DNA from 2 places in the Comamonas squillarum genome. Region 1 is predicted to be linked to the other one. Evidence: riboswitches for the same ligand, from Rfam matches in the RefSeq annotation. Region 1 holds a riboswitch; the other holds the start of a gene.
The links. A riboswitch is a leader RNA that binds a small molecule or an ion and turns the genes downstream of it on or off. The one in region 1 is predicted to bind manganese.

Region 1 (14,766 bases):
TCAAGACCGATGTCGGCCCCGTCATCGACGCCGAGGCCAAGGGCGTCATCGACCAGCACATTGCCCGCATGCAGGCCGCTGGCCACCAGGTCTGGCAAAACAGTGGCGCCAGCGCGCAAGGCACCTTTGTGCCGCCCACGGTGATCGCCATCGGCCAGCTCTCCGAGCTCAAGCGCGAAGTCTTCGGCCCGGTGCTGCATGTGCTGCGCTACCGCCGCGAGAACCTGCCCCAGCTGCTGGCCGACATCAATGCCACCGGCTATGCGCTCACCCTGGGCCTGCACACCCGCATTGACGAGACCATTGCCCAGGTGGTCAACGCTGCGCATGCCGGCAATATCTATGTGAACCGCAATATCGTCGGCGCCGTCGTCGGTGTGCAGCCCTTTGGCGGCGAAGGCCTGTCGGGCACGGGCCCCAAGGCCGGCGGCCCGCTGTACATGCTGCGCCTGCTCAGCCGCATGCCGGCCACGGCCACCGTGGATGCGCTCGCCCACCTACCGCGCATGGCCGGTAGCGAGGCCCCGGCCGCCAGCACCGGCCAGCGCGGTAATGCCCATGGCCTGGAACAGGCCGATGCCGCCCCCGCCGCTGGGCTGGAGGCGCTGCAAAGCTGGGCCAGCCAGCAAGGCCAGGGCGATCTGGCAGCGCTGTGCCAGCGCTATGCCGCCCATACCGGCAACGGCTTTGCGGCCGAGCTGCCCGGCCCTACCGGTGAGCGCAATCTGTATGTGCTGAGTGGCCGCGAGCGCGTGGCCTGCGTGGCCAGCACCAGCAGCCTGCTGCTGGCCCAGCTCGCCGCCGTGCTCGCCGCGGGCTCCACCGCCGTGTGGCCCGCAGGCAGCAGCCAAGCCAGCCTGCTGGCCCAATTGCCCGCCTCGGTGCGTGCCTCGGTGCAGCTGTCTGCGCACAGCGAGCAGGCCTTTGTGCAGTCCGAAGCCTTTGATGCGCTGATCGTTGATGCCGCCAGCGGCTGGCTGCCCACGGCCAGCACCTTGGCGGGCCGCGCCGGCGCCATCGTGCCGATCACCGCCCAGGCTGCCGACGGCAGCGTGCCGCTGTTCCGCCTGCTGGCCGAGCATGCCATCAGCATCAACACGGCTGCGGCTGGCGGCAATGCCAGCCTGATGACCTTGGACTAACGCTGAGGCTTGGGGGGGCGCCCCATGGAAAAAGGGCTGGAGATCGCAAGATCCCAGCCCTTTGAGTTGGTGCGTTGCTAGTGTTGCTAGCGCAGCCAGCGCTATCAGTCCATCGTCGTGAACAGCGCGGCCACACCCAGCACCAGGAAGATCACCGCGCAGACGCGGTGGATCCAGCGGATCGGCAGCCTCTTGGTGATCTTGTCGCCAAACCAGACCACCGGCGCATTGGCCAGCATCATGCCGATCGTGGTGCCTGCGACCACCCAGTAATAAGAAGCGGGGTACTTGGCGGCCAGGCCCACGGTGGCCAGCTGGGTCTTGTCGCCCATCTCGGCCAGGAAGAACAGCAGCACGGTGGTGCCGAACACACCCCAGCGGCCGCTGCTCTTGCCCGCTTCGTCCTCGTCGATCTTGTCGGGGATCAGCATCCAGCCGGCCATCAGGATAAAGGACACGCCCAGAATCCAGCGCAGCACATCGGGGCCCAGCATCGTGGTGATCCAGGCGCCAACGGCACCGGCCAGCGCATGGTTGACCAGGGTCGAGACGAAGATGCCCAGCGCAATGGGCCAGGGTTTGCGGTATTTGGCAGCGAGGACGAGGGACAGCAACTGCGTCTTGTCGCCCATTTCGGCAAGGGCGACGACGGCGGTCGAGAGGAGAAAGGCTTCCATGGAGTGGGGATCGTTATTGCAGCCGGATATCGCAAGACAGCATTGACCGCATCGCGACTCCGGCATGGGATCGCAACGTGGTCAATGGTCTCGCCCAGCATCCTCATCACCAGATGCCGTGTACGCCATAGGCCGCGAAGGCCCAAGTTTGTTGACGCACACTCTGCGGCGCATTGCGCGCCCAGCAGGCTACTCCCCAAAGACTGGCGCATCATACGCCCAAAAGCGATGTTGCGCCGCAACACCCACGCCCTCCAGGGAAAATACCAAGGGCTGGTTGCAGCAACTGTCAACACAGCGTAAGGCGATTCACCCATAATGGTGAAGCTCAATGTGCCCCCGGGTACACTAGAGCGCGCGGTGATCCGTCTTGGAAGTTGTCACAGGTTTGTTGATTGCATCAGGCTCCATCGCTTTTTTTACTTTTTTCGGAGTCCTCAAATGGGCAACAAACTTTACGTGGGCAACCTGCCTTACTCTTTCCGTGACAGCGATCTGGAAAGCACTTTCAGCCAATTCGGTACCGTCTCCAGCGCCAAGGTCATGATGGAACGTGACACCGGCCGTTCCAAGGGCTTCGGCTTTGTGGAAATGGGTTCGGACGCTGAAGCACAAGCTGCTATCGAAGGCGTGAACGGCCAAGGCTTTGGCGGTCGTAACCTGGTCGTGAACGAAGCACGTCCAATGGAAGCCCGTCCTCCACGCAGCGGCGGCTTCGGCGGCGGTGGTGGTGGTGGCCGTGGTTTCGGCGGTGGTGACCGCGGCGGCTTCGGCGGCGGCGATCGCGGTGGCTTCGGCGGCGGTGGCCGTGGTGGCTACGGTGGCGGCAGCTACTAAGCACATCACATCCAAAACCTCTTAGAGGTTTTGACAGTGAGATGACGGGTTTTCCCGGAAAAAAGGCCTCTTTGAGGCCTTTTTTGCATCTGGTTGCAGCTTCTGCGCCACAACAGAGGGGCACAACTATCCCATTCCCGGTTTTTATGCCAGAAAATAAAGGATGGAGCATTCCTCCATTGGGCTACTGCGATAGATGACCGGTGTTCTACAGGGCGCGATCGCATTATTTAAGAGTTATCAGGAGTCCCTCAAATGGGCAACAAGCTTTACGTCGGTAATTTGCCATACCAGGTTCGCGACAACGATCTGGAACAGGCCTTTGGTCAGTTTGGCAGCGTAACCAGCGCCAAGGTGATGATGGAACGCGACACCGGTCGCTCCAAAGGTTTTGGTTTTGTAGAAATGGGCAGCGATGAAGAAGCCCAAGCTGCGGTCAACGGTCTGAACGGTCAGCCCCTGGGCGGTCGCAATCTGGTCGTGAACGAAGCACGTCCCATGGAGCCCCGTCCTCCCCGCAGCGGCGGTGGTGGTTTTGGCGGCCCCCGTGGTGGTGGCTTTGGCGGCGGAGGCGGTAACCGTGGCGGCTTTGGCGGCGGCGGTGGTGGTGGCTACGGCGGCGGTGGTGGCGGCGGCTACGGCGGCGGTGGTGGTGGTGGATACGGCGGCGGCGGAGACCGTGGCGGCTACGGTGGTGGCGGCGGCGGTGGCTATGGCGACCGCGGTGGTCGCGATGGCGGCCGTGGCGGCAATGACCGCGGCTTTGGTGGTGGCGATCGTGGCGGTGAGCGCGATGGCGGCTTCCGCAGCCCCTACGGCAATGGTTCGCGCAACCGCGGCGGCAACCAAGGCTACGACAACAACGACGATTATTGATGCCTGCAGGCACCGCCCAGCGCTGTGCCGCACCGCAACGACAAAGCCCCGCCAGGGGCTTTTTTCATGCCTGGCTTAGGACCTGCTTTCAGTCTTGACCCGGTGGCGCCTCTTGCACCCGCTCGCGGTGGCGGTGCTTGCGCGGGCGGTTGGCCAGCGCGCGGTCATAGAGGGCATTGGGCAGGCAGCGCAACAGCCGCGCCACCCAGCCCATCTGCCAGGGGATCACGGCATAGCTGCGCGCCTTGGCAATCACTGCAAAGGCCTTGTCGGCAAAGGCCTCTGGCTGCATCAAGAAGGGCATGCCGTAGCGGTTGTGGCGGGTGAGCGGCGTGGCCACAAAGCCCGGGCAGATGGTGACCACCTGCACGCCGCTACGCTTAAGCTCCACCCGCAGGCTCTCGCAGTAGCTGATGACGGCGGCCTTGCTGGCGCAGTAGGCGCCGTGGCCGGGCAGGCCGCGTATGCCGGCCACGCTGGCAATGCCCACCAGCTTGCCGCTGCCGCGCGCCTGCATGGGGCGCACAAAGGCATGGAAGGTCGCGGCCATGCCGATCACATTGGTCGCATAGGTCTGGGCCATGACCTCCAGGTCCTCGCGCTCGGCCGTGTCGATGCCGTAGCTCACCCCGGCATTGGCCACCACCACATCGGGCAGGCCCTGCTGCTGCAGGCATTGCGTGCAGGCAGCAATGGTCTGGTCCTGGTCAGCCACGTCGGCGCCATAGACCGCGTAGCGGCTGGCATCCATCGCCTGCGCCTGGGCCCAGTCCGCAATCAGCGCGGTACGGCGGGCCACCAGCGCGAGGCGGTAGCCGGCCTGGTAGTAGCGCCAGGCCAGCGCCTGGCCGATGCCGCTGGAGGCGCCGGTGATCAGCACCAGCGGTGCATCGCTCAGGGGGGTGGACATGCGGCGCTCAGCGTGCGGGTTGCAGCACGCCCTTGACCCGGCCCTTGAGCTCTGCGACCTGGGTGATGTTGTTGAAGACCATCGAGTCGGCCGTGAACCGGTCCTGGCCCCGGATGATCTCGACGGGCTTGTTCGAGCTCACCCGCTCTTCGTTGACAAAGGCGTGCAGAAACTCGCCCCGGAACTCCATCTGCGGCGCGCCCGGCTTGTTGCTGCTGCGCACCACCTTGGCATTGCCAAACAGCTGCACTTCGGAGCCATCGGCATTGGACAAGGCGCGGTTGGCGGTGGCCACTGTCGTCGAGCCATCCTGGCGGATGGAACGCATCGTGGCCGTGTCGATCTCCAGCGTGTCGGTGTCCATGTAGTGGCGCATCTTGTTGCCCTGGATCTCGCTGGTCAGCACGCCGGTGCCGTCAAAGCTGCGCACCGAAAAGTCGTTCATGTAGTAATCCACTTCGTGGCCGGCCACCGCTTGTTCGCGCACGCTCTGGGGCTTGGGGGCATTGCGCACCAGCCACCAGGTGCCCAGCGCCAGCAGGCCCATCAGGATCACCGGCAGGTAGATGGACGACAGGTCCATGAGGCGTCGCAGGCGAGATTTCATTGTCCGTACCGATCGAGCAGGTTGACATAGGCACCGCAGGCGGCCAGCACCGCGTCGCACAGCTCGCGCGCAGCACCTGCGCCGCCGTGGCGGGTGGTTACCCAGTGTGCCACGCCCAGCACTTCAGGGTGGGCATTGGCGGGCGCGCAGGCCAGCTGGCAGCGGCGCAGCACCGGCAGATCCGGCCAGTCATCGCCAATGGCTGCGGCCTGGTGCCAGTCCAGGCCCAGCGCCTCGAGCATGGCCTGGGCGGCAGGCAGCTTGTCCTCGGTGCCGTAGCGAACCTGCTCGATGCCCAGCGCCGCCAGGCGGTGGCGCAGCGGTGCCGAATCGCGCCCGGTGATGACGGCCGGCACAATGCCGGCCTCGCGCAGCATCTTGAGACCATGGCCGTCGAGCGTGTGGAAACGCTTGAGCGTCTCGCCCTGCTCGCTGATGTACAGGCCCCCGTCGGTGAGCACGCCATCCACATCGAAGAACACAATCTTGATACCCTGGGCGCGCAGCAGCAGCTCAGCGGGCCACTGCTGGGCGGGGGTGATGGCGGGCAAGGTTAATGTGCTGGCCATCAGATCACCTTGGCCCGCATCAGATCACCCACATGCACGATGCCCACCAGGCGCTGGTCCGCATCGGTCACCAGCACGCTGGTGATGCGGTGGGCCTCCATCAACGCAGCGGCGTCGGCCGCCAATGCGTCGGCCGAGATCTGGCGCGGCGTGGCATGCATCACCTCGGCAGCGGTCAGGCCGCGCAAGTCGGCACCAGCCTCAATACGGCGGCGCAGATCGCCATCGGTAAACACGCCCTGCAGCAGGCCATGCGCATCGACGATGGCAGCCGCGCCCATGCCCTTGGCACTCATCTCACGCATCAGGTCGCTGAAGCTGGCGCTGGGCAGCACCGTGGGCAGCGCATCGCCGCTGCGCATTACATCAGACACATGGGTGAGCAGGCGGCGGCCCAGCGCGCCACCGGGGTGGGAGCGGGCAAAATCCTCGGCCTTGAAGCCGCGCGCATCCAGCAGCGCCACGGCCAGCGCATCGCCCATCGCCATTTGCGCGGTGGTGCTGGCCGTGGGGGCCAGGTTCAGCGGGCAGGCCTCCTTGTCGACCTGGGTGTTGAGCACCCAGTCGGCATGGCGCGCCATCGAGGACTGCAGGTTGCCCGTCATCGCCACCACGGGCACGCCCAGGCGCTTGAGCACCGGCAGCAGCACGGAAATCTCGCCACTCTCGCCGCTGTTGGAGATGGCCAGCACCAGATCCTGGCCCGTGACCATGCCCAGATCGCCATGGCTGGCCTCGCCCGGGTGCACAAAGAATGCCGGCGTGCCGGTCGATGCCAGGGTGGCCGCAATCTTGCGCCCCACATGGCCGCTCTTGCCCATGCCAGTGACCACCACACGCCCGGGAATGTCCAGCATGCGCTGCACGACCTGGACAAAGTTGTCGTCCAGGCGCTGCGTCAGTGCCGCAATGGCCTCGGCCTCGATCGCAAAGGTAGACGCCGCCAGGCGCAGAATCTGCGCCGCTTCCACGGGGCGCTTGGGCTGTAGGGTGCTCATGGAGGCTGATTTTATCGGAGCGCCCGCGCCCCGGCCGGTGCGGGTCATTGCCAAACATGCTTAACCTGCGGCGGGTGCCGGTTGCAGCTGCCGCAGTTGGACTACCATGGCGGCTCCTCCCCTTTTCTGCCCGCCCACCATGCACGCTCCCGACGTCAACGCCTTTTTGCGTCACCACATCCGCACCGTTCCCGATTGGCCAGCGCCGGGCGTGCAGTTCCGGGACATCACCCCGCTGCTGCAGAACCCGCAGGTCTTCCATGTGCTGATCGATGCCTTTGTGCACCGCTACATGTCGCGCGACATGCGCCCCGATGTGGTGGCCGGGCTCGATGCGCGCGGCTTTATCCTCGGTGCCGTCATCGCCTACCAGCTCAAGGTGGGCTTTGTGCCCATCCGCAAAAAGGGCAAGCTGCCCTTCACCACGGTGGAGGAAACCTATGAGCTCGAATACGGCAGTGCCACGGTCGAGTTGCATGCCGATGCGGTCAAGCCCGGCGACAAGGTGCTGCTGGTCGATGACCTGATTGCCACTGGCGGCACGATGATGGCCGGCAAGAAGCTGCTGGAGAAGCTGGGCGCCCAGGTGATGGAGGGCGCTGCGATTGTCGACCTGCCGGAGCTCGGCGGCTCCAAGCGGCTGACCGATGCGGGTCTGCCGCTGTTCACGCTGGTGGATTTCGCAGGGCACTGAGCCCCAGTCACCGCCGCTGCGGTGCAGGCGCTCAGTGCAGGTCGCCGTACTGGGTATTGCTCAGGCCGCCAAAGCTGGTGTCTGCCGTGGGCGCAGGCGCACCGCCGCGTTGCGCGGCCTCCCGAGCGATCTGGGCATTGTGCGCGGCGCTGCGCGCGGGCGGAACAATCGGCGCGGGCCGGGGCGCTGCGCTGGTGGCAACGCGGCTTGCGGGCGATGCGCCGTCGAGCGCCGGCACCGGGTTCAGCGCCGCCTCGAGCAAGGCTTTCTTGAAGGCGGCAATCTCCGCTTCATCGACCGGGTCCATGCCCAGCGGCACCGGCACCACGGCCGGCTGGGGCGCGGTGACCGCACTGGGGGCCTTGGTGCTGGCGACACCCAGCTGGGCATTGAGACGCCAGTAAACCGAGGTGATCACAATCTCGAAACGGGTTTTGGCCGAGTAGGCGATCAAGGCCTCGATCTGGGTGAGCTTGTCGGGCGAGGCGCAGTACTGCTGGGCCAGATCCACCATCACGATGAACTGCGTGGCGCGCTTGTCCAGCGCCAGCACCTTGAATTTGTAACCTGCCGACAGAATGCCCGAGCGCACCATCGATTCGCGCACGGCCGAATACACCATCTCCCGGCGGGCCGAACGCTCACCGGGACGCGGCGCGGCGCTGTCGTGCTGCGGTGTCGCAGCCATGGGCCTGGCGGCCACCAAGGGGCTCTGGGCGGCCAGCATATCGTGCTGGCCCATACCCATTGGCTCGGCAAACATGGTTTGCGGCCCCAGGGGCGCAAAGGCCGATTTTTTTTCTGGTCGACTGAACCATTTGGCAAATATAGACATGCCACTCCCTACCCTGATCAGAATTTGTGCCCCAGACACAAGCCTTGCAACGTGGTTGCTCCGCCGTCAGCATCAAGCCTTGTCGGCCAGACTTGGTGCCCACCGTATACCTGCGGTGTGCTGGGCGGTGTCCGCGACGCTCACATGGTCACCCGTTTCATCGCGCAACAGGCGTTTGTAATTGTAGGAAGGAGTATTGCATACACTTGTCAGAAAAGCGCGTGCGATTTGACCAATGCCAAGCTTTTATGTTGCGGCTACGCGGCGTTTGCGGTTGCCCAGGCGCTTGGCCAGCACCGATCCGGCCGCCATCGCCAGCGCGACGGCCACCGTGGGCTGGCGGTTGCACAGCTCGGTAAAGCGGATGCTAGACAGCCCCCAGAGGCGGCAGCCAGCCACGGCCTGCACGGTGGCATTGCGCGGTTGGTGCGAGAAGAACGCGCCTTCGCCGACAATGGAGCCCGCGCCGACGATCGCCAGGCGAATGCGCTGCTTTTCGTCCTCGAAATGCACGCTGAGGCTGCCGCTTTCGACGAAAAACAAGGTGCGCTCCTGCGTGCCTTGCTGAAACAGCACCTGCGATGCGGCCAGCTGGGTCTGCGTCAGGTACGGCGCGAGAATCTCCCACTGCGCAGCCGTCAGCGGGTTGATCATGCTTTCCTCGTCCTGGCAGTTGTTGATGGCCGCCACCAGGGGCTTGATGTCATTGGCGCTACTGAACATGAAATCCTCCTCCGCAATCCTGGCGGTGGGCCCACCAGTGATTTATCGAAATTCCTAATCCAATAAATCTAACCGAGTGGCTGCACAATGGCTGGGCGGCTGGGCAAAAATTTGTAAGAAGTATCGTCCAGTCCACAATTCCTGACCAAGCACGCCGCCTCCCACCTTCTCTCCTAGACGTTTTTCAGATTCCATGCATGCATTACTAGAGGCCATCGCCACCATGCCCGCGAGCCAGCAGGCCCAACGCCTCTTCCACGGGCGAGGCGGCCTGTTTCCCGGTTGCGAACACCTGTCGCTGGACCTGTACCCACCGGCGGTGGTGCTGACCAGCTTTGCACCGCTGGCCGACGAGGCGCTGCAAAGCGTGGGCGATGCGCTGCAGCAGCGCTGGCAGCAGCTCTACCCGGGCGAGCCGCTGACCTGGGTCTACCAATGCCGGGCGCTGGGCGCGGCCGAAACCCGCCTGGTCCAGGGTAGCCTGCCCGAGCCCCATACGGTGCAGGAAGACGATGCCCGCTACCTGGTGCATGTGCTGCGCGGCCAAAACCATGGCCTGTTTCTGGACATGGCCGAAGGCCGGCGCTGGGTGCGCCAGTTCATCGCGCGCCAGCCCGATCCCGAGCGCTGCACCGTGCTCAACCTGTTTGCCTACACCTGCGCCTTTTCAGTGGCGGCGCTGCAGGCCGGCGCCGGCCAGGTGGTCAATATCGACATGAGCAAGGCGGCCTTGGCCAGCGGCCAGCAGAACCACCGCCTCAACCAGCTCGCAGGCGGCCAGTTCTGGGGCCATGATATTTTCAGCAGCTGGGGCAAGATCACCCGCACCGGCCCTTACCAGCTGGTGATCATGGACCCGCCCAGCTACCAAAAGGGCAGCTTTGTCGCCACCAAGGATTACGCGCGCCTGATCAAGCGCCTGCCCGACCTGCTGGCGCCGGGCGGCTTTGCGCTGCTCTGCCTCAACGCCCCCGAGCTGCCGCTGGCCTTTTTGCAAGACCAGATGGCCGCGCTGGTGCCGGAGCTGGAGTTCATCGAGCAGGTGGCCAACCCAGCCATCTTTGCCGATGTCTCGCCTGACCGGGCGCTCAAGGTGCTGGCCTACCGCATGCCCAGCTAAGCCTGGGCGGCAGGCTGGTCCGCTGAGTCGACAACCACCAGCTTGCCGCACAGCGCGAACGGGTGCTGAAGCCCTACTACCGCATGGAGCACTCCCGCAATGCCGCATCCGGCGGCGTGGGGCTGGGGCTGTCGATCGCGCAGACGGTGGCGCAGGCCCATGGGGGTGAGCTGTTGCTGCGCGACGCGGATGGGGGTGGGTTGGAGGCGGTGCTGGTGCTGCCTCGGGTGGCTGCAGACAGCGCCGCTAGCGCTGCAAGCTAAACGCGCGGCAAGGCTTATTTGCCAATACAAAAACTCGAAAAAATCACCCCCAGCAAATCATCCGATGTGAACTCGCCGGTGATCGCATTGAGTGATTGCTGGGCCAGGCGCAGCTCTTCGGCCAGCAGGTCGAGGGCGGGGCTGTCGACATGCAGCTGGGCATGGGCGATGTCCAGGTGCTCTTCGACCTGCTGCAGCGCCTGCACATGGCGGGCGCGGGCGATGTAGGTGCCTTCGGCGGCGGGCTGCCAGCCGGCCATGGCCAGCAGCTGCTGGCGCAGGGTGTCCAGGCCCGCGCCGGTTTTGGCCGACAGCACCAGCGGGGCCTGGTCGCCTGCAGCGGCAGCAGCAGCCGGGGTGCTGAACTGGGCGGCGGCCTCGGCGCTTTGGCGGTGCGCCTCATCGGGGGTCAGTGCGTCGGCCTTGTTCCAGACCTGCAGCACGGGCACCGTGGCAGGCAGTTGCTGCTGCAAGGTGGCGGCAATCTCGCGGTCGGCCTGGGCATAGTCGGCCTGGGCCATGCGGGTCAGGTCGTGCAAGAAGAGTACCGCGTCGGCGGCGGCGATTTCTTCCCATGCGCGGGCAATGCCGATGCGCTCGACCTCGTCACTGCTCTCGCGCAGGCCGGCGGTGTCGATCACATGCAGGGGCACGCCTTCGATCTGGATGGTTTGCGTGACCTTGTCGCGCGTAGTGCCGGCAATGGGGGTGACGATGGCCAGCTCGGCGCCAGCGAGCGCATTGAGCAAGGAGCTTTTGCCGGCATTGGGCTGGCCGGCAATCACCACTTTGATGCCCTCGCGCAGCAAGGCGCCCTGGCGGGTTCGCTGCATGACAGCCTGCACGGTGGCGCGCAGCTGGTCCAGCTGGCCATAGGCATCGGCTTTTTGTAAAAAATCGATCTCCTCCTCGGGGAAATCCAGGGTGGCCTCGACCAGCATGCGCAGGTGCACCAGCGCATCGCGCAGGCGGTGCACCTCTTGCGAGAAGGCGCCGGTCAGCGAGCGGCTGGCACTGCGCGCGGCCGCCTCGGTGCTGGCGTCGATCAAATCGGCAATCGCCTCGGCCTGGGCCAGGTCGATCTTGTCGTTCAGAAACGCGCGCTCGGTGAACTCCCCCGGCTCGGCCAGGCGCAGGCCGGGCAGCAGCGGCGTGCCACTGTCAGCCTGCGCCTGCGCGGCTTCCAGGCAGCGGGCCAGCAGCAGCTGCAGCACCACCGGGCCGCCGTGGGCCTGCAGCTCCAGCACGTCCTCACCGGTGTAGCTGTGCGGCGCGGGAAAGTACAGCGCCAGCCCCTGGTCGATGGCCTGGCCATCTGCTGCTTTAAAGGGCAGGTAGGTGGCTTCGCGCGGCTTCAAAGCCTTGCCGCAGAGGCGCTCAACCAGCGGCGCAATCGCCTTGCCCGATACGCGCACAATGCCCACCGCTCCGCGCCCGGGGGCAGTGGCAATGGCAACAATCGGATCGTGGTGGCGGGCAAGCATGGGCAGGTCTTTGGCGCGAGTGGGGCAAGCCCCACATTATCGTGGCGACCGGGCCGGCGCCATGTACTCCAGGCTATTGGCCTCGTTCACCGCACTTAGCCCCGCCCCATGAAAAAAGCCTGCTGGCGCAGGCTTTTGGGGTGGTTGGAGTGTGCAGCGAGACGCTTACTTGACCGTAGTCCAGGCGGGGATGGGGCGCGCATCGGCGCGGTAGACGGTCTCGATGCCCTTGCGCATCGCCCAGGGGAAGATCTGGTGGTGCACGGGGATCGTGTAGAAGTTGTCCTTGGTCATCTTCAAGGCATCGTTGATCAAGGCGTCGCGCTTGGCCGTGTCGGTCTCGGTCTTCATCGCGTCGATCTTGGCGTCCAGCTCCTTGTCGGCAATGCGGCCGCCGTTGTAGACGCCGCCGCCCGCGGCGCCCTTGCTGTGGATCAGCGCGTCAAGCGAGTAAAGCGCATCAAAGGTCGCCACGCCCCAGCCGAACAGGTAGGCGTTCGGGTCGGAGTTCATTACGCGGGTCACGAACTGCGCCATCGGCGTCGCCTGCAGGCTGGTCTTGATGCCGATGCGGGTCCACATTGCGGTGACGGCCTGGCAGATCGCCTCGTCGTTCACATAGCGGTCGTTCGGGCATTCGAGCTTGAGGTTGAAGCCATTGGGGTAACCCGCTTCGGCCAGCAGCTTCTTGGCGCCTTCGACGTCGTACTTGGCAGCACGCTCTTCGAGCTCCTTGCTCCAGCCATGCACCATCGGCGCCACCATCGTGCCGGCGGTGATCGACATGCCGCGCATCGTGCGCTTGTGCAGGCCGTCGGTGTCGATGGCCATGTACATGGCCTTGCGCACGCGCACATCCTTCATCGGGTTCTTGCCCGGCGTGCCAGCGCCTGGCAGCTCGTCGCGGAACACGTCCAGGCCCAGGTAGATGGTGCGGTTCTCGGTGCCCTCGAGCAGCTTCAACTCAGCGGTCTTCTTGATGCGCTCCTGGTCCTGGGGCGGCGGGTCGACCATGAAGTCGACCTGGTTGGAGATCAGTGCAGCGGTGCGGGTGGCGGCCGACTTGATGGGGGTGAAGACGATCTCGTCGACGTTGCCGGTGGGCTTGTCCCACCAGGCGGCGTTCTTCTTCAGGGTCAGCTTGACATCGGGCTGCCAGCTGACGGCCACAAAGGAGCCGGTGCCATTGGTGTTGCGGCTGGAGTAGCTTTCTTCCTTGCCGGCGTAGTCCTGGGTCTTGACGGCGTTGTTCTTCTCGGCCCAGGCCTTGTTCATGATGCGCGCCTCGGTCAGCTCGCGCAGCAAGATGGGGTTGGGGCCCTTGAGGATCAGATCGACGGTGAAGTCATCGACCTTCTTGACTTCCTTGATGCTCTGGGTGGCGCTCATCATGTTCGATGGCGGGGTCATGATGCGGGTCAGCGAGAACACCACGTCATCGGCGGTGAAGGGCGCGCCGTCGTGGAATTTGACGCCCTTGCGCAGCTCAAAGCGCCACTGGGTGGGGCTCACCTCGGTCCACTTGGTCGCCAGTGCGGGCTCCAGCTGGAAATCCTTGCCGTAGCGCACCAGCGGCTCATAGACCTGCTGCAGGAAAGCATGGGTGGTCTGGTGGTTCTGTGCGTGGGGGTCCAGGGTCAGGATGTCATTGGCACCTGCCCAGCGCAAGGTGGCTGCCTGGGCCGCGCCCGCACAGAGCAACACCGCCAGCGCCAGCGCGCTAGGTCGAAAAACCGATACTTTCGCCATACCTGAACCCCTATTTTGTTGAACACATTTTCAAACAACTCATGCTAACGAAAAAACGGTCGCTAATGCGACCGTTTGGGAGGTGTATCCGGGAATGCCCGCCTAGGCAATCCCTGCATTGACAAATGCTGGCTACTTGAACTTTGGCAGATTGAACTGCGGTGGCACACCCATGCGGGTATTGATGATCCACTGCTGGGCAATCGACAGCACGTTGTTGGTCAGCCAGTACAGCACCAGACCGGCCGGGAAGAAGAAGAACATCACGCTGAACATCAGCGGCATGATCCACATCATCTTGGCTTGCATCGGATCCGGTGGTGCGGGGTTCAGCGCCGTCTGCAGCAGCGACGACAGGGTCATCAGCACGGGAAGGATGAAGAACGGATCGGGCACCGACAGGTCATGGATCCAGCCGATCCAGGGCGCATTGCGGATTTCCACCGACGACAGCAGCACCCAGTACAGCGCGATGAACACGGGAATCTGGATCACGATCGGGAAGCAACCGCCCATGGGGTTGACCTTCTCTTCACGGTAGATGCGCATCATCTCCTGCTGCATCTGCTGGGGCTTGTCCTTGAGGCGCTCACGCATCTCCATGATGCGGGGGTTGATCGCCTTCATCTTGGCCATCGACGCGTAAGCCTTGGCATTGAGCCAGTAGAACGCAATCTTGAGCAGCAGCACCAGCGCCACAATCGACCAGCCCCAGTTGCCGATGAAGCCGTGCAGCTTGTCGAGCAGCCAGTACAGCGGCTTGGCCAGAATCGTCACCCAGCCGTAGTCCTTGACCAGTTCCAGGCCAGGGGCGATGGCTTCGAGCGTCTTTTCGATCTGCGGGCCCACAAAGAGGCGCGCATCGATGGCCTTGCTCTGGCCGGGAGCGATCTCGCCCAGGTGGGTGATCTCGCCGACCGAGTACAGGTTGGTGCCGGCCTTGCGCACATAGATGTCGCGCTGCGTGCCCTGGGGCAGCAGCCAGGCGCTGGCAAAGTAGTGCTGCACCATGGCCACATAGCCGTTGTCCGCTGCCTTGTCCACGCTGTCGGTCTTGCCGTTTTCGATGTCCTTGAAGTCGACCTTGTGGTACTTCTTGGCCTCGGTGTAGACGGCCGGGCCGGTAAAGGTCGAGTAGAACGAGGATTCGCCAGCGGGCTTGTTGCCGTCGCGCGTCAGCTGCAGGTACAGCTGGGGGTTGACCGCGGCCGAGCCGGTGTTGACGACTTCCTGCTTCAAGCCAATGGCGTAGTCGCCGCGCTTGAGCGTCCAGGTCTTGACC
Region 2 (14,766 bases), 1.5 Mb from region 1:
TAGCTCTCAAAATTGCCTTCCACCGATTCTGCGCCAAAGCGCGGGGTGAGGGCGACGATCTCGGTGCCCGGTGCGGCCGCCCGGCGCGCCTGGGCGCCGATGGCCTCGGTCATGCTCTCGGTGGTGTTGACGTTCACGATCAGAATGCGCATGCAAAAAACTCCGTCTCAATGTTGGGCATGGTTCACGGCAATGGCCTCGCCGTCCTGGTCTTCATAGTGCTGGCCCTTGGGGGTCAGCAGCCAGTAAAACAGGCCGCCGAGCCCGGCCGCAATAAACCAGGAGAAATGCGACACCGACTCGAGCGCCGGCAAAAAGGCGAACAGCAGCGCAATCAGCGCCGAGGGCACCAGGGCCTGGATGGCGCGGCGGTTGACGCCGTTTTCGTAATGGTAAGGGCCGTTGCGGTCATCGCTGTAGAGCGCCGGCACATGCACGCGCTGCTTGCGGATCAGCCAGTAGTCGGCCATCACGATGCCAAACAGTGGGCCGAGGAACGAGCCCAGACCGCCCAGGAAATACAGGATCACCAGCGGTGAGTCGTAGAGGTTCCAGGGCAGGATCACAAAGCCGAGGATGGCGCTGACGAGGGCCGCGCGGCGGAAGTTGAGCTGGCGCGGCAGCAGGTTGGCCAGGGCCAGAGCGGGTGCGACAAAGTTGGCCATCAGGTTGACGGCGATGGTCAGGATCAGCAGCGACAGGCTGGCGAGCACCAGCAAGGGCTTGTTGGGGATCTTCTCGACGATGTCGGTGGGGCTCAGGATCAGCGTGCCGTCAATCGCCAACTGGCCGCCGGTCAGCACGACGACGATCAGGCCGAAGATCAGCATGTTGATGGGGATGCCCCAGAAGTTACCCTTGACCACGGCGCTGCGTGAGGTGGCGCCCCGGGTGAAGTCACAGAAATTGAGCACAAAGGTGCCATAGATGGCGACCCACAGCGAGGCTGCGCCCATGATCTGCACCCACATCGCCGCACCGGTGCTGGGCTTGGGCGCCGTCCACTGGATCTTGCCGCCCGAGCTGTACAGCACCCAGCCGGCCAGCGCGATAAAGGTCACCAGAATCACCGGGCCGGCAAAGGCCTCGTACTTGCGGATGCTCTCCATGCCCCAGCAGGCAATCATCGTCTGCACCACCCACAGCAGGCTAAAGCTGATCCAGCCGAGCACCGGCAGGCCCAGCACCTGGTGCGCCAGCAGCACCTGCAGGCTGGGGAAGAGGGTGATCAACAGTACATCGAGCACCTTGGAGGCCAGGTAGGTCTGGATGCCGAACCAGGCAATCGCGACACCGCCCCGGATCAAGGCCGGGATCTGCGCGCCCCGGGTGCCAAAGCTGATGCGGCTCATCACCGGAAAAGGCACACCCGTCTTGGGGCCCATGAAGCCCGACAAGGTCAGCAGCACAAACAGCAAGGCAGCGCCCATCATCAGCGCCGTCAGAATCTGCCAGCCACCCAGGCCCAGCGCAAACAGGCCGATGGCAAAGGCGTAGTTGCCCAGGCTGTGCACATCATTGGCCCAGAGCGTGAACAGGCTGTAGGCACCCCAGGAGCGGCTGTCTTTCTTGGTGGGCGCGAGGTCTTTGTTGTAGAGCGATGGGCATACGCCGGCGGGCAATGCACCGGCCGCTGCGGGGCGCTGCTGTGCGGGGTTGAAGGCAAAGCCTGCGTTCTGGTCTGCTGCAAGATCGGTCATTGACATCCTTGGATCGGGCGCATCCAGCTGCGCCTTATTAGCGGCCTGGCGGCCGGGTTTGTCTCGTCATGTGCGCGGGTCCATGCATGGCATGTGCAGCACAAGACAGGCCTCAATGGCTATGCGTTGTGTGCACATATGCATACATTAAGTGTATACAAAACACCTGAAAATGAACTAGGGGCAACCCTGGGTGAAGTGCCACGCTGTTACTTGGGAGACGCCTTGGCTGCCTCTGTCAGAGGGTGCCAAGGGAGAGCTGCAATACATGAGCTTGCTCATGTTTCGGCTTGTAGCGGTTGGCGTTTTGCTGGGTCCAGGCCGCAACAGCAAGACGGAAATACGATCCATTCCTAAAGAACTTGGCGCGGTTGGGGCCATGTGCTCCTAAGCGCTGCGCAGCGTTTAGACTGCGGCTTCCCTTGGGGAGTAGCCTGCTTCCGCGCTGGAAGCGTCTGCGTCAACATACTCGGCATTTCGCATGCTGTGGCGCAGACATCCGTTCTTCGGTTGGCGAGACCATCGGCATGCCAGCACGACCTCGGTCGGGCAGTGGTGGCGTGCCGTTGTGCTCATGCCCGACTGTCCTAGAAGAACCTCCGATGAACGCTGCTTCCATTTCCCTGTTGGCGCTTGCCATGTCCACCGATGCCTTTGCTGCCGCGATTGGCAAAGGCTCTGCCCTTGTCAAACCCCGTTGGTCCGAGGCGCTGCGCACCGGCCTGATCTTTGGTGTCATCGAAGCCATCACGCCGCTGGTGGGCTGGGCGCTGGGCTATGCCGCGGCCGATTATGTGAAGGCCTGGGACCACTGGATTGCCTTTGTGCTGCTCTTGGTGCTGGGCGGCCGCATGGTGCTGGGTGCCTTCCAAAGTGCCGATGAGCCCGAGATGAGCCGGCCCGCGCGCCATGGCTTCTGGCTGCTGGTCGCCACGGGCTTTGCCACCAGTATTGACGCGATGGCGGTAGGCGTGGGCCTGGCCTTTCTGGATGTGAACATCACCGTCGTTGCGCTCAGCATTGGTTTTGCCACCTTTGCGATGGTGACCCTGGGCGTGATGGTCGGCCGCATTCTGGGCAATATCACGGGCCGCTGGGCAGAAGCGGTGGGTGGTGTCGTGCTGATTGCCATTGGCTCGCTGATTCTGTACGAGCACATGGTGGCCGTATAAAATCAAAGCCCTCCGCTGGCGTGGCAGAGGGCTTGGCTGCGTTTTGCGCTGTAGGAGCGTTGCTACAGGCAAAACAAAGCCCCGCAGAGCGGGGCTTAAGTGAGAAAGATCAGTGGGCTTGCAATTGCTGCGGGTGCCGGGTTTTTAGTTCTGGCTCAACCGCTTGCAGGCTGCGCTGGTATCAGAAGCGGGCAGGAGCACGCTTACGGTCACGTTCGTCTTCAGGCCAAATAGCAAACACTTCAGTCATTTCAGTCCTTTCACCTTTCTGGTGTAGATGGGTGTACAACGGGCCGCGCGCTGAAGTTGTTGACAAGGCCTGCATAAAGTTTTGTGAACAAGCTCCAACAAAACGTAGAAATCACCGTTTTATAGGGTCTGACACGGCATTGCACCGCGAAATCGCTATGATTTGCCACCGAATTTGGATTGGGAGTGCGTAATGGCTGGTGCTGGTTTGTTGATGTTGCTCGATGATATTGCGACCTTGCTTGACGATGTGGCGCTGATGACCAAGACGGCTGCGGGCAAGAGCACGGCCATCCTGGACGATGTGGCCACGCAGACCAAGGTGGCGGTGCAGAAGACCGCGGGGGTGCTGGGCGACGACCTGGCGCTGAACGCCGAGCAGGTGACTGGGGTCAAGGCCAACCGGGAGTTGCCGGTGGTCTGGGCCGTGGCCAAGGGCTCGCTGAAGAACAAGGCCATCCTGGTGCCGGCCGCGCTGTTGATCAGCGCCTTTGCGCCCTGGCTGATCACACCGCTGCTGATGATTGGTGGCGCTTTTCTGTGTTTTGAAGGGGTGGAGAAGGTGCTGAGCCTGTTCCACAAGCCCCAGCACACCCACGATGCCGTCAAGGAGTCGGCGCAGGCCGCTCAAATGGGCGTAGCCCCTTCATCGGTCAAAGCGGCCAACGAGAAGAACATGGACCCGGTGGCCTATGAAAAGGCCAAGGTGGCCGGCGCGGTGCGCACCGACTTCATCTTGTCGGCCGAGATCATGGCGATTGCGCTGGGCACTGTTGCCAGCAAGCCGATTGCCGAGCAGTTTGCGGTGTTGGTCGCTGTGGCGCTGGCGATCACCGTGTTTGTCTATGGTCTGGTCGCCGGCATTGTGCGCATGGACGATGTTGGCATGTGGCTGATGCGCAAGACCAGTGCCGCAGCCCAGGCCCTGGGCCGGGGCCTGATTGCGTTTACGCCCTGGCTGATGCGTGGCCTGTCGATTGTCGGAACGGCTGCGATGTTCATGGTGGGTGGCAGCCTGCTGGTGCATGGCATGGGCCCGATCGAGCATTGGTTGGAGAGCACCGTAGCCCCGATGGGTGGCGTGGTGGCACTGCTGGCCCCAACGCTGGTGCATGTGGCTGTTGGCGCAGCCATTGGTGGCCTGGTGGTGCTGGCGGTGGAGGCCTGGCACAAGCTGCGCGGGCACTGATCGCAAGCAGCAGCGCATGGCTGCTGGCCGCGTCCCTCGGGCGCGGCGCAGCAAGAGGCAGAAGGCGGCATCGCAACAGCGGGCCGCCTTTTTTCATCGCTTGTTTTGTCTCGTTGATCTGGGTCAGGGCCGCGCAGCCCGCTTAAGCAGAAGATGCAGACATGGACAGCAGAAACAGCTCTGCCGCCTTCAGATACGGCGCTTGGCGCGGGTGGGGACATGCAGATGCGGCCTGGGTTCAGCTACTTTTCAATCCATGCGAGCAAGATCGCAGCGAGGGCAATGACGATGAAAAAAATGATGTTGGCAGCGGCAGCTGTATATGCAATGGCGTCGGGCGCGGCGATGGCGCAAGAGGCGCAAAGCCCCTGGCAAGTGCGTGTGCGCGCCGTGCATCTGGACAGCGCCAACAAGGACTCCACCGGCCTGGGCCTGTCGATCAATGACAAGACGATTCCCGAAGTGGATGTGAGCTACTTCTTCACGCCCAATATCGCGGCAGAGCTGGTGCTGACCTACCCGCAAAAGCATGACCTGCGCTCGGACGGCGCCAAGATCGGCACGCTCAAGCACCTGCCGCCCAGCCTGCTCGCGCAGTACCACTTCACCAATATGGGCGCCTTCAAGCCCTACCTAGGCGCTGGTGTGAACTACACGCGCTTCTCGAACGTGAACTTTGCACCGGCTGTTGAGGCCGCGCTCGATCCATCGATCAAGAAGAACAGCTTTGGCCCGGCGCTGCAGATCGGCTTTGACTACATGCTGGACAAGCACTGGTCGATCAACGTCGACGTGAAGAAGGTCTACATCAAGACCGATGTGCGCTCGGCCGGCACCAAGGTGGGCACTTTTAAGGTGGATCCTTGGTTGCTGGGTGTAGGTGTGGGCTACCGCTTCTAAACAGGTCCTCATGCCCGCTCCTGGTGATCCAGGAGCCACAGAGCACTGTGTTTGAGCCGCTTGTTGAAAGCGGCTCTTTTTTTGCGTGCGACGGCCCCTCAGACCTTGGCCAGCGCCTGCTCCAGATCGGCCAGCAGGTCATCGACATGCTCGATGCCGACCGACAGGCGCACCATGCCTTCGCTCACGCCGGCTTTCTCCAGCTCTGCGCTGTCCAACTGGCGGTGCGTGGTCGAAGCCGGGTGCGTCGCCAGCGATTTGGCATCGCCAATATTGACCAGGCGGGTGAACAGCTGCAGCGCATCCAGAAAGCGGGCACCGGCGGCGCGCCCTTCGCCGTCTGCGGCATTGAGGCTGAAGGACAGAATGCCCGAGGCGCGGCCGCCCGACTGCTTTTGCAAGGTGGCATGGTCCGGGTGGTCCGGTAGGCCCGCATAGCGCACCCAGGCCACCTTGGGGTGCTTTTGCAGCGTCTCGGCAATCTTTTGCGTGTTCTCGCAGATGCGGTCCATGCGCAGCGCCAGGGTCTCGATGCCTTGCAGGATCTGGAAGGCGTTCTGCGGCGAAATGGCTGCGCCCATATTGCGCAGCGGCACGACGCGCGCGCGGCCGATGTAGGCCGCAGGGCCCAGCGCTTCGGTGTAGACCACGCCGTGGTAGCTCACATCGGGTTCATTGAGGCGCTTGAAGCGCGCCTTGTGCTCGGCCCAGGGGAACTTGCCGCTATCGACGATGGCGCCGCCCACGCTGGTGCCATGGCCGCCCAGGTACTTGGTGAGCGAATGGACGACGATGTCGGCGCCATGCTCGATGGGGCGCAGCAGATAGGGCGAGGGCACGGTGTTGTCCACGATCAGCGGCACACCATGGCGGTGGGCCACATCGGCGAGCGCGCGGATATCGGTCACATTGCCCAAGGGGTTGCCGATGGACTCGATGAACACGGCCTTGGTCTTGTTGTCGATCAAGGCGCCAAAGCTGGCCGGGTCGCGTGGATCGGCAAAGCGCACCTCAATGCCCTGCTGCGGAAAGGTATGGGCAAACAGGTTGTAGGTGCCGCCATACAAGGTGCTGGCCGAGACGATGTTGTCGCCCGCTTCGGCCAGCGTTTGGATAGCTGCGGTGATCGCTGCCATGCCCGAGGCCAGCGCCAGCGCGGCAATGCCGCCTTCGAGCGCGGTCACGCGCTTTTCCAGCACATCGGTGGTCGGGTTCATGATGCGGGTGTAGATATTGCCGGGCACCTTCAGGTCAAACAGGTCGGCGCCGTGCTGCGCGCTGTCAAAGGCGTAGGCCACCGTTTGGTAGATGGGCACGGCCGCAGCCTTGGTAGTGGGGTCGGGCGAATAGCCTGCGTGAACGGCCAATGTCTCGATGCGCATGGTGTTGGAATCCTTGTGTGCTTGGCGGAATGAATCGTTGGTTGTTGTAGCAGTTTTGCGCGCCGGGCCAACGATTTTTTGGGTATGAGCTTATGAGGCCGCAGAGCCCCGAGCCCCCTCAGAGCCAGGTATTGACCGCCAGCCCGCCCAGCACCAGCCAGACAAACAGCACCAGGGCCAGCAGCAAGGGCTTGATGCCCGCAGCCCGCACGGCGCGCACATGGGTGGTGAGCCCCAGGCCGGCCATCGCCATCGTCAGCAAGGCGTTGTCCCACTGCACACCGATGGCGAGCGCCTGCGCAGGGATGACGCCCAGCGAATGGATGCCCGCGACTGCGACAAAGCCCAACGCAAACCAGGGAATGGTGATCTGGCGGGCCTGCACGGCGCCACCGGCTGCCGGCTGCCGGACCGCTGCAGCGCTGCCAGGGCGCCTGGCCAGCCACAGCGACAGCGCGATCAGAAACGGGGCCAGCATCATCACCCGCACCATCTTGGCGACCACGGCGGTGTCGGCCGCGCTGCTGCTGATGGCGCCGCCAGCAGCGACCACCTGCGCCACCTCATGCACGGTCGAGCCCACCCAGAGGCCATAGCCGGACTCGCTCATCTGCAGGCTGGGCGCGAGCCACTGGTAGAGCACCGGGTACAAAAAGGTGCCCACGGTGCCAAAGACCACCACGGTGGCGATGGCGACCGCCACATCATCGGCGCGCGCCTTGGCCACCGGGGCGGTGGCCAGCACGGCCGCTGCGCCGCAGATGGCGCTGCCCGCGCCCACCAGCATGCTGGTGCGGGCATCCAGCCCCAGCCAGCGCTGGCCCAGCCACTGCGCCAGCACAAAGGTGCTGCCGAGCATCAGCGCATCGATCAGCACGCCGCTGGCGCCGACGGCGGCGATGTCCTGGAAGGTCAGGCGCAGGCCATAGAGGATGATGCCCAGGCGCAGCAGCTGCTGCTTGGACAGGCCCACCCCCGCAGCCGCCGGCGCCTGCACCCAGCCGTAGACAGTATTTCCCACCAGCATGCCGATGACGATGGCCAGCGTGAGCGCGCTCAGCCCATGGCTGCCAAACCAGGGCAGGGCCGCGAGCGTGCTGGCCAGCCAGGCAATGGCCGCACACAGCAGCAGGCCCGGTGCCAGGCGTTTGGCGCCATCGAGCCAGTGGCCGTTGCGCAGTTGGGGGAGGGAGAGGGGGGCGAGTGACATGGGCGGTTCCAGAGGCCCTGGCAGGGCCAAAAGCGGTGGCCTGCCGGGCGATATGGAATCACTATAGAAATTATTCTTATATCTGTATAACTAATTGTTTGGTTAATATCTACCGATAAAATAGGTAGATATTTTTTATCAACCCAAGCGCCTTGTGCGCCATCAATATGCTCCATCTCAGCCTGCGCCAGTGGGAGGTCTTCTGCGCCATCGCCCACAGCGGCAGCACCGTCGCTGCGGCCCAGGCCATCGGCCTGTCGCAATCAGCGGTCAGCGCCGCTTTGCAGCAGCTGGAGGCGGGCCTGGGCGCGCAGCTGTTTGCGCGCAGCGGCAAGCGCCTGGTGCTCAATGATCTGGGGCGCAGCCTGTGGCCGCAAGCGCAAGGCTTGCTGGAGCTGGCCTTGCAGCTGGAGCAGGCCACGCAGCAGACCGAGCCGATGGCGCCCGTGGTGCTGCGGCTGGCGGCCAGCACCACGATTGCCAACCATGTGCTGCCGGCCATCCTGGCGGACTTCATGCAGCGCTATGCGCTGGTGCGGTTTGAGGTGGTGATCGGCAATACGCGCGAGGTGGCCGAGGCGGTGGGCGAGGCCAGTGTGGACCTGGGCTTTATCGAAGGGGTGAGCCACTGGCCGGCGCTGGAGGTGCAGCCCTGGCGCGAGGATGAGCTGGTGCTGATTGCCGCGCCGGGCCATGCGCTGGTGGCCGCTGCCGGCCACAGCCCTGTCAGCGCCCAGCAGCTGGGCGCTTGCCGTTGGCTACTGCGTGAAGAGGGCTCGGGTACGCGCGAGGCAGTGGAGTTTACCGTGCTGTCCCAGCTGCGGGAATGGCCGATTGCGGCGGTGCTGGGCAGCTCCGAAGCCATTTGCACGGCGGTGGCGCGCGGGGCGGGCATCAGCTGCCTGTCACGCGTCATTGCCCAGCCCTGGATCGAGCGCGGCGAGCTGGCCGTGCTGCACAGCCTGTTGCCGCCGATGCGGCGCCAGTTTTCGCTGCTGCAGCGCCAGGGCAAGCAGCGATCGCCGGTGCTGCAGGCCTTGGTGCAGGCCTGTATGGACGCTGTCTGAGCCCAGTTGAGCAGGTTCTTAACGAACGTGCTGCTTGTCGAGCTTGCGCGCCAGGGTGCGCCGGTGCATGCCCAGGCGGCGCGCGGTCTCGGAGATGTTGAAGCCGGTCTCGGCGAGGGTCTCGTGGATCTTCTCCCACTCCAGCGTCTTGATGGAGGTGGTGGCGGCGGTCAGATCGACTTCGGTGCTGCCTTCGACCCGGCTGAAGGCCGCCTCGATGTCGTCGGTGTTGGAAGGCTTGGCCAGGTAGTGGCAGGCGCCCAGCTTGATGGCCTCCACCGCCGTGGCAATGCTGGCGTAGCCGGTCAGCACCACAATCAGTGCCTCGGGGTTTTGCGCATGCAGCAACTGCACGCAGGACAGGCCCGAGGCGTGGCCGGCCAGCTTCAAGTCCATCACCGCGTACTGCGGGCGCTCGGTCTGCAAGAGTTGCGCCACTTCGTCGGCGCTGCTGGCATGGAGCACGCGGTAGCCACGTCGCTCAAAGGAGCGGCGCAGCGTGCGGGCAAAGGCGGCATCGTCTTCAACCAGGAGTAAGAGGCGTTCTTGGGTTGGCGTCATAGTGTGGTTCGTCATCCAGGGCAATGGAGGCCAGCGGCAGGCTGATGCGCACGGCCGCGCCGCCGCCCAGGTGCTGTTCGCGGTTGCGGGCCTCGACATGGCCGCCCAGCGAGCGGGCCACATTCATCACCAGGAACAGGCCCAGGCCACCGCCAGGGCGCTGTTTGGTGGACTGGTAGGGCTTGCCCAGGTGGGCCAGGATCTCGCTCTTGAAACCCGGGCCGCTGTCGGTCACCTGCAGCACCAGCTGGGCATCGTCCTGCGCGGGGCATTCCACCACAAGCTGGACAAAGCCGGGTGAGGCCTCTAGTGCATTGTCCAGCACATTGAAAATCATCTGTTGCAACGAGGTATCCGAGATGATCGGAATATCGCGCGCGACCTGCTTGCGGTAGACGAAGTTGCCGGGCTGGCGGTGGCTTTGCCACTGCGCGGCGACCCGGTCCATGAAGGTGACCAAGGTGGTGCTCTGCGGCGCGTCGCCGCGCGTCTCACCGGCCGACAGCAGCACGCCGGTGACGATGGATTTGCAGCGCTGCACCTGGTGCTCCATCTCGTGCAGGTCCTCCATCAGTTCGCTGTCTTGCGCGATCGAGGGCATGCGCTGCCAGTCGCCCAGAATCACCGCCAGCGTCGACAGCGGCGTGCCCAGCTCATGGGCGGCGCCGCTGGCCAGCAGGCCCATGCGCACGATGTGCTCCTCTTCGGCCGCGCGCTGGCGCAGGTCGGCCAGGCGCGCATCGCGCAGCTGCAGGTTGGACATGATGCGGTTGATGAAGGAGACCAGCAAGATCGCATTGAGCCCAAAGCTGATCAGCAGCCCCAGCAGGTACAGCGCATGCATGGCGCCACTGCGGTGGCTCATGATCTGCAGCGGCTGGTAGAAAAAGGCCAGCGCCACCGCGCAGCTGCCGGTGACCACCACAATGCCCCAGGCATAGAACGGCTTGAGCAGCACCGCCCCCAAGGTGACCTGGAGCAGGAACAAGGTAATGAAGGGGTTGTTGGCGCCGCCGCTCAGGTAGAGCTGCAGGCTGAGCGCCCCCACATCGGCCAGCAGCGCCACAAACAGATCGCTGGAGGAGATGTCGTGCTGGCGCCAGCGCAGCCACCAGACGCAGATCAGGTTAGTGATGACCAGGCCGGCCAGCACGGCAAACATCTCGTACAGCGGCAGGTAGATGTCAAAGCCCCAGCGGACCAGCGAGATGGTGACCACCTGGCCCACCACCGCCAGCCAGCGCAGCTGGATGAGCAGCTGCATGTTCTGGCGGTCAGTGGTGTGGGTGACCTGAAACGGGGAGGGGATGGACAGTGGCACCGTGCAATTGTGCCGCAGGACTGTGCCGCAGGAATGGGCGGCAGTCGGCAGGCCTTGCGCCTGCCAGTGTTACCGGCGCCGACGGGCGCCGGTAACTGCACCGTGGCTAACGCGCGCCCTTGCGTTTGCGAAGAACCAGCCAGGTGGCGCCCACCACCATCAGGGCCAGGCCATACCAGGTCAGCGCATAGACCAGGTGGTTGTTGACAAAGCGAACCTGCGTGAGCCCTGCGCGTGGCCACTGCTGGCCTTGCAGGTCGCTGGCGCTGCTGCGCTTTTGCTCGCCCACCAGCTCGGCGCTGCCATCGGGCAGGCCTTCGTCGATGAAGAACGGTGCCACCTGCGCCAGGCCCTGCGCCTGTGCAATGGCCTGCACATCGCGCGAGAACCAGCGCTGGGCTTGCGGGTCGTTGTCGCGCAGAAAGCCGCCCTTGGGCTCGGTAGCGCGCAGCAAGCCGGTCACGCTGACCTCGCTCGTGGGCGTCGCTGCTGTCAGCTGCGGGCCGCCTGCCCAGTCACGGCGCAAGGCGTCGGGCACAAAGCCGCGGTTGACCAGCACCTGGCTGCCATCGGCACGCTGCAGCGGCGTGAGCACCCAAGCGCCCGAACCCAGCGCCGTGGTGGCCTGGGTCAGCACGGTCTTGTCCGTCAGCCACTGGCCTTGCAGCTGGCTGGGCTGGTATTCCAGCGCCTTGGCGTCGAGCTGGGGCCAGCTGGCTACTGCGGGGACGGGTTGGGGCGCGCTGTGCACCCGGCGCTCGACCCGCTCGATGAGGTCGAGCTTCCACTGCAGGCGGTAGACCTGCCAGGTGCCCAAGGCGCAAAAGCCCAAGAACAAGGCGATGCCCACGGTTGCGAGCATCGCCTGAAAAAGTGCGGAATGCCGGGGCTGGCCCTGTGCATTCCGTTGCGTTTCGTTGGTCAAAACAGCTTAGTGGTTGGTGTGGCCTTCGCTGGCAGCAGGTTGCTGCTGGGTCACGGCGGCCGGGTTGTGGTTGTGGCCAGGCATCATGTTGGTGTTCATGTGGTACATGACCCACAAGGTACCGGCCAGGGTCACGGCCACGAACACGATGGTGAAGATGGTGGACATCAGGGTCCAGCCGCCTTCGATCTTGCCGTTCATGTGCAGGAAGTAGACCATGTGCACGATGATCTGCACGACCGCGAAGAAGGCGATCACGACCACGGTGGTGGTGCGGTTCTCAAACACATCGCCCATCACCACAGCGAAGGGGATGGCCGTCAGGATGATCGACAGGAAAAAGCCGATCATGTAGCCCGAGAAGGTGCTGTGTGGGCCATCGTCGTGACCGTGGTCATCGTGGCCGTGTGCTGCGTGGTTATGTTGTGCGCTCATTTACAGCACTCCCATCAAATATACGAAGGAGAAGACGCCGATCCAGACCACGTCCAAGAAGTGCCAGAACATCGACAGGCACATCAGGCGGCGGTTGTTCTCACGGGTCAGGCCGTGCTTGCCGATTTGCAGCAGCAGCACCACCAGCCACACCAGACCAAAGGTCACGTGCAGACCGTGGGTGCCCACCAGTGCAAAGAAGGCCGACATCGCAGCGCTGCTCTGCGGGCCAGCGCCCACATGGATCAGGTGGTGGAACTCATACAGTTCCACGCCCAGGAAACCGGCGCCAAACAGCATGGTGATGATCAGCCAGACGACGGTGCCCTTGACCGAGCCCTTTTGCTTGGCCAGCATGGCAAAGCCGAAGGTGATGGACGACAGCAGCAGCAAGGCGGTGTTGATGGCCACCAGGCTCAGGTCGAACAGCTCGGCGCCACCTGCACCGCCTGCATAGTTGCGGCCCAGCGCGCCATAGGTGGCGAAGAGGGCAGCAAAGATCAGGCAGTCGCTCATCAGGTAGAGCCAGAAGCCCAGAGCGGTGCCATTTTCAACGTGCGGTTCTTCCTTGAGGAAGTAGTCACGGGTACCGGTCGCGCCGGCGAGGGTGTTGTGATTAGACATGGCGGGCCAACAGTTGGGTACGTTCTTCTTCGGTGGCTGCTACTTCGCTTGCAGGGATGTAGTAGTCACGCTTGTAGTTGAAGGTGTGGATGATCGAAGCCAACACGATGCCGGCAAAGCTGATGCCTGCGATCCACCACATGTGCCAGATCATCGCGAAGCCGAAGACCAGGGCGATCATCGAGATCACGAAGCCGGCGCCGGTGTTCTTGGGCATGTGGATTTCCACGAAACCGTCGAGCTTGCGCTTGTAGCTGTGCTTCTTCATGTCCCACCAGGCGTCGCTGTCATGCACGGCTGGCGTGAAGGCGAAGTTGTACTGGGGAGGAGGCGACGAGGTTGCCCATTCCAGGGTACGGCCGTTCCAGCAGTCACCGGTCACATCACGCAGCTGGTCGCGCTTGAGGTAGCTGACGAACAACTGGATGAAGAAGCAGGCGATACCCAGCGCGATCAGCACGGCACCGAAGGCAGCGATGATGAAATAGATCTGCAGCGAGGTGTCTTCGTAGTGGTTGACGCGGCGGGTCACACCCATCAGACCCAGCACGTACAGCGGGGTGAACGCAACCCAGAAGCCGAAGAACCAGAACCAGAACGATGCCTTGCCCCAGAACTCGTCGAGGCGGTAGCCGAAGGCCTTGGGGTACCAGTAGTTGATACCGGCGAACACGGCAAACACGACGCCACCAATGATCACGTTGTGGAAGTGGGCGATCAGGAACAGCGAGTTGTGCAGCACGAAGTCAGCAGGCGGCACGGCCAGCAGCACACCGGTCATACCACCGATGGTGAAGGTCAGCATGAAGCCCACGGTCCACAGCATGGGCACGGTGAACTTGATGCGGCCACGGTACATCGTGAACAGCCAGTTGAAGATCTTGGCGCCGGTCGGGATCGAGATGATCATCGTCGTGATGCCGAAGAACGAGTTCACGCTGGCACCGGACCCCATGGTGAAGAAGTGGTGCAGCCACACCAGCCAGGACAGGATGGTGATACACACGGTCGCATACACCATCGAGGTGTAGCCGAACAGGCGCTTGCGCGAGAAGGTCGCAACGATTTCAGAGAACACACCGAACGCAGGCAGGATCAGGATGTAGACCTCTGGGTGGCCCCAGATCCAGATCAGGTTCACATACAGCATGGGGTTCCCGCCCAGCTCGTTGGTGAAGAAGTTGGTGCCGACGTAGCGGTCCAAGGTCATCAGCACCAGCACAGCGGTCAGGATCGGGAACGAAGCCACGATCAGCGCGTTGGTGCACAGCGAGGTCCAGGTGAAGATAGGCATCTTCATCAGGTTCATGCCAGGCGCGCGCATCTTGATGATGGTCACAATCAGGTTGATACCGGACAAGGTCGTCCCGACCCCGGCAATCTGCAGCGCCCAGATGTAGTAATCCAGACCCACGCCCGGGTGGTATTCGCCCAGACCCGACAGGGCCAGCCAGCCCAGCGTGGAGAACTCACCGACGAACAGCGAGGCCATCACCAGCACGGCGCCGGAGGTGGTCATCCAGAAGCTGAAGTTGTTCAGGAACGGGAAGGCCACGTCACGCGCACCGATTTGCAGCGGCACCAGATAGTTCATCAGGCCGGTCACAAAAGGCATGGCCACGAAGAAGATCATGATCACGCCGTGGGCGGTGAAGATCTGGTCATAGTGGTGCGGGGGCAGGTAGCCCATCGATTCACCGGCGGCCAGCGCCTGCTGGCCACGCATCATGATCGCGTCGGCAAAGCCGCGCAGGAACATGACCAGGCCCAGGATCATGTACATGATCCCGATGTTCTTGTGGTCGATGGAGCAGATCCAGTTCTTCCACAGCGGACCCCAAAGCTTGAACTTGGTGATACCGGCGACGACCACGAGGCCGCCCAGGACCACGGCGATGAAGGTCCACAACACGATGGGCTCATGCACCATCGGTATGTCATTCCATGTCAGCCGCCCGAGGAGCGGGTCATGGCTTACGTTTGTAGCTACGGACATATTGAGTCTCTTTGAAAATTCTCGATGGGGTTACT

Region 2: linked by a shared signal. The riboswitch ahead of mntP (manganese efflux pump MntP) and the one ahead of N4T19_RS17480 (TMEM165/GDT1 family protein) in region 1 are both predicted to bind manganese.

The regions. Positions count from the first base shown of each region.
Region 1 is NZ_CP104377.1:3,799,342-3,814,107, reverse strand. It holds gene putA (trifunctional transcriptional regulator/proline dehydrogenase/L-glutamate gamma-semialdehyde dehydrogenase) at 1-1,142, shown strand, start outside; gene N4T19_RS17480 (TMEM165/GDT1 family protein) at 1,247-1,819, opposite strand; yybP-ykoY riboswitch at 1,916-2,029, opposite strand; gene N4T19_RS17475 (RNA recognition motif domain-containing protein) at 2,261-2,656, shown strand; gene N4T19_RS17470 (RNA recognition motif domain-containing protein) at 2,912-3,532, shown strand; gene N4T19_RS17465 (SDR family oxidoreductase) at 3,621-4,442, opposite strand; gene lptC (LPS export ABC transporter periplasmic protein LptC) at 4,450-5,049, opposite strand; gene N4T19_RS17455 (KdsC family phosphatase) at 5,046-5,618, opposite strand; gene N4T19_RS17450 (KpsF/GutQ family sugar-phosphate isomerase) at 5,618-6,616, opposite strand; gene N4T19_RS17445 (adenine phosphoribosyltransferase) at 6,756-7,310, shown strand; gene N4T19_RS17440 (hypothetical protein) at 7,342-8,145, opposite strand; gene N4T19_RS17435 (Crp/Fnr family transcriptional regulator) at 8,392-8,868, opposite strand; gene N4T19_RS17430 (class I SAM-dependent methyltransferase) at 9,062-9,988, shown strand; gene N4T19_RS17425 (ATP-binding protein) at 10,051-10,251, shown strand; gene mnmE (tRNA uridine-5-carboxymethylaminomethyl(34) synthesis GTPase MnmE) at 10,266-11,735, opposite strand; gene N4T19_RS17415 (ABC transporter substrate-binding protein) at 11,901-13,484, opposite strand; gene yidC (membrane protein insertase YidC) at 13,617-14,766, opposite strand, start outside.
Region 2 is NZ_CP104377.1:215,742-230,507, forward strand. It holds gene N4T19_RS00980 (aspartate/glutamate racemase family protein) at 1-152, opposite strand, end outside; gene N4T19_RS00985 (NCS1 family nucleobase:cation symporter-1) at 168-1,700, opposite strand; yybP-ykoY riboswitch at 2,120-2,283, shown strand; gene mntP (manganese efflux pump MntP) at 2,303-2,872, shown strand; gene N4T19_RS00995 (DUF808 domain-containing protein) at 3,315-4,310, shown strand; gene N4T19_RS01000 (OmpW/AlkL family protein) at 4,599-5,210, shown strand; gene N4T19_RS01005 (O-acetylhomoserine aminocarboxypropyltransferase/cysteine synthase family protein) at 5,309-6,592, opposite strand; gene N4T19_RS01010 (YeiH family protein) at 6,711-7,802, opposite strand; gene N4T19_RS01015 (LysR family transcriptional regulator) at 7,970-8,869, shown strand; gene N4T19_RS01020 (response regulator transcription factor) at 8,888-9,430, opposite strand; gene N4T19_RS01025 (ATP-binding protein) at 9,393-10,751, opposite strand; gene N4T19_RS01030 (SURF1 family protein) at 10,858-11,613, opposite strand; gene cyoD (cytochrome o ubiquinol oxidase subunit IV) at 11,683-12,111, opposite strand; gene cyoC (cytochrome o ubiquinol oxidase subunit III) at 12,112-12,735, opposite strand; gene cyoB (cytochrome o ubiquinol oxidase subunit I) at 12,728-14,731, opposite strand; gene cyoA (ubiquinol oxidase subunit II) at 14,762-14,766, opposite strand, start outside.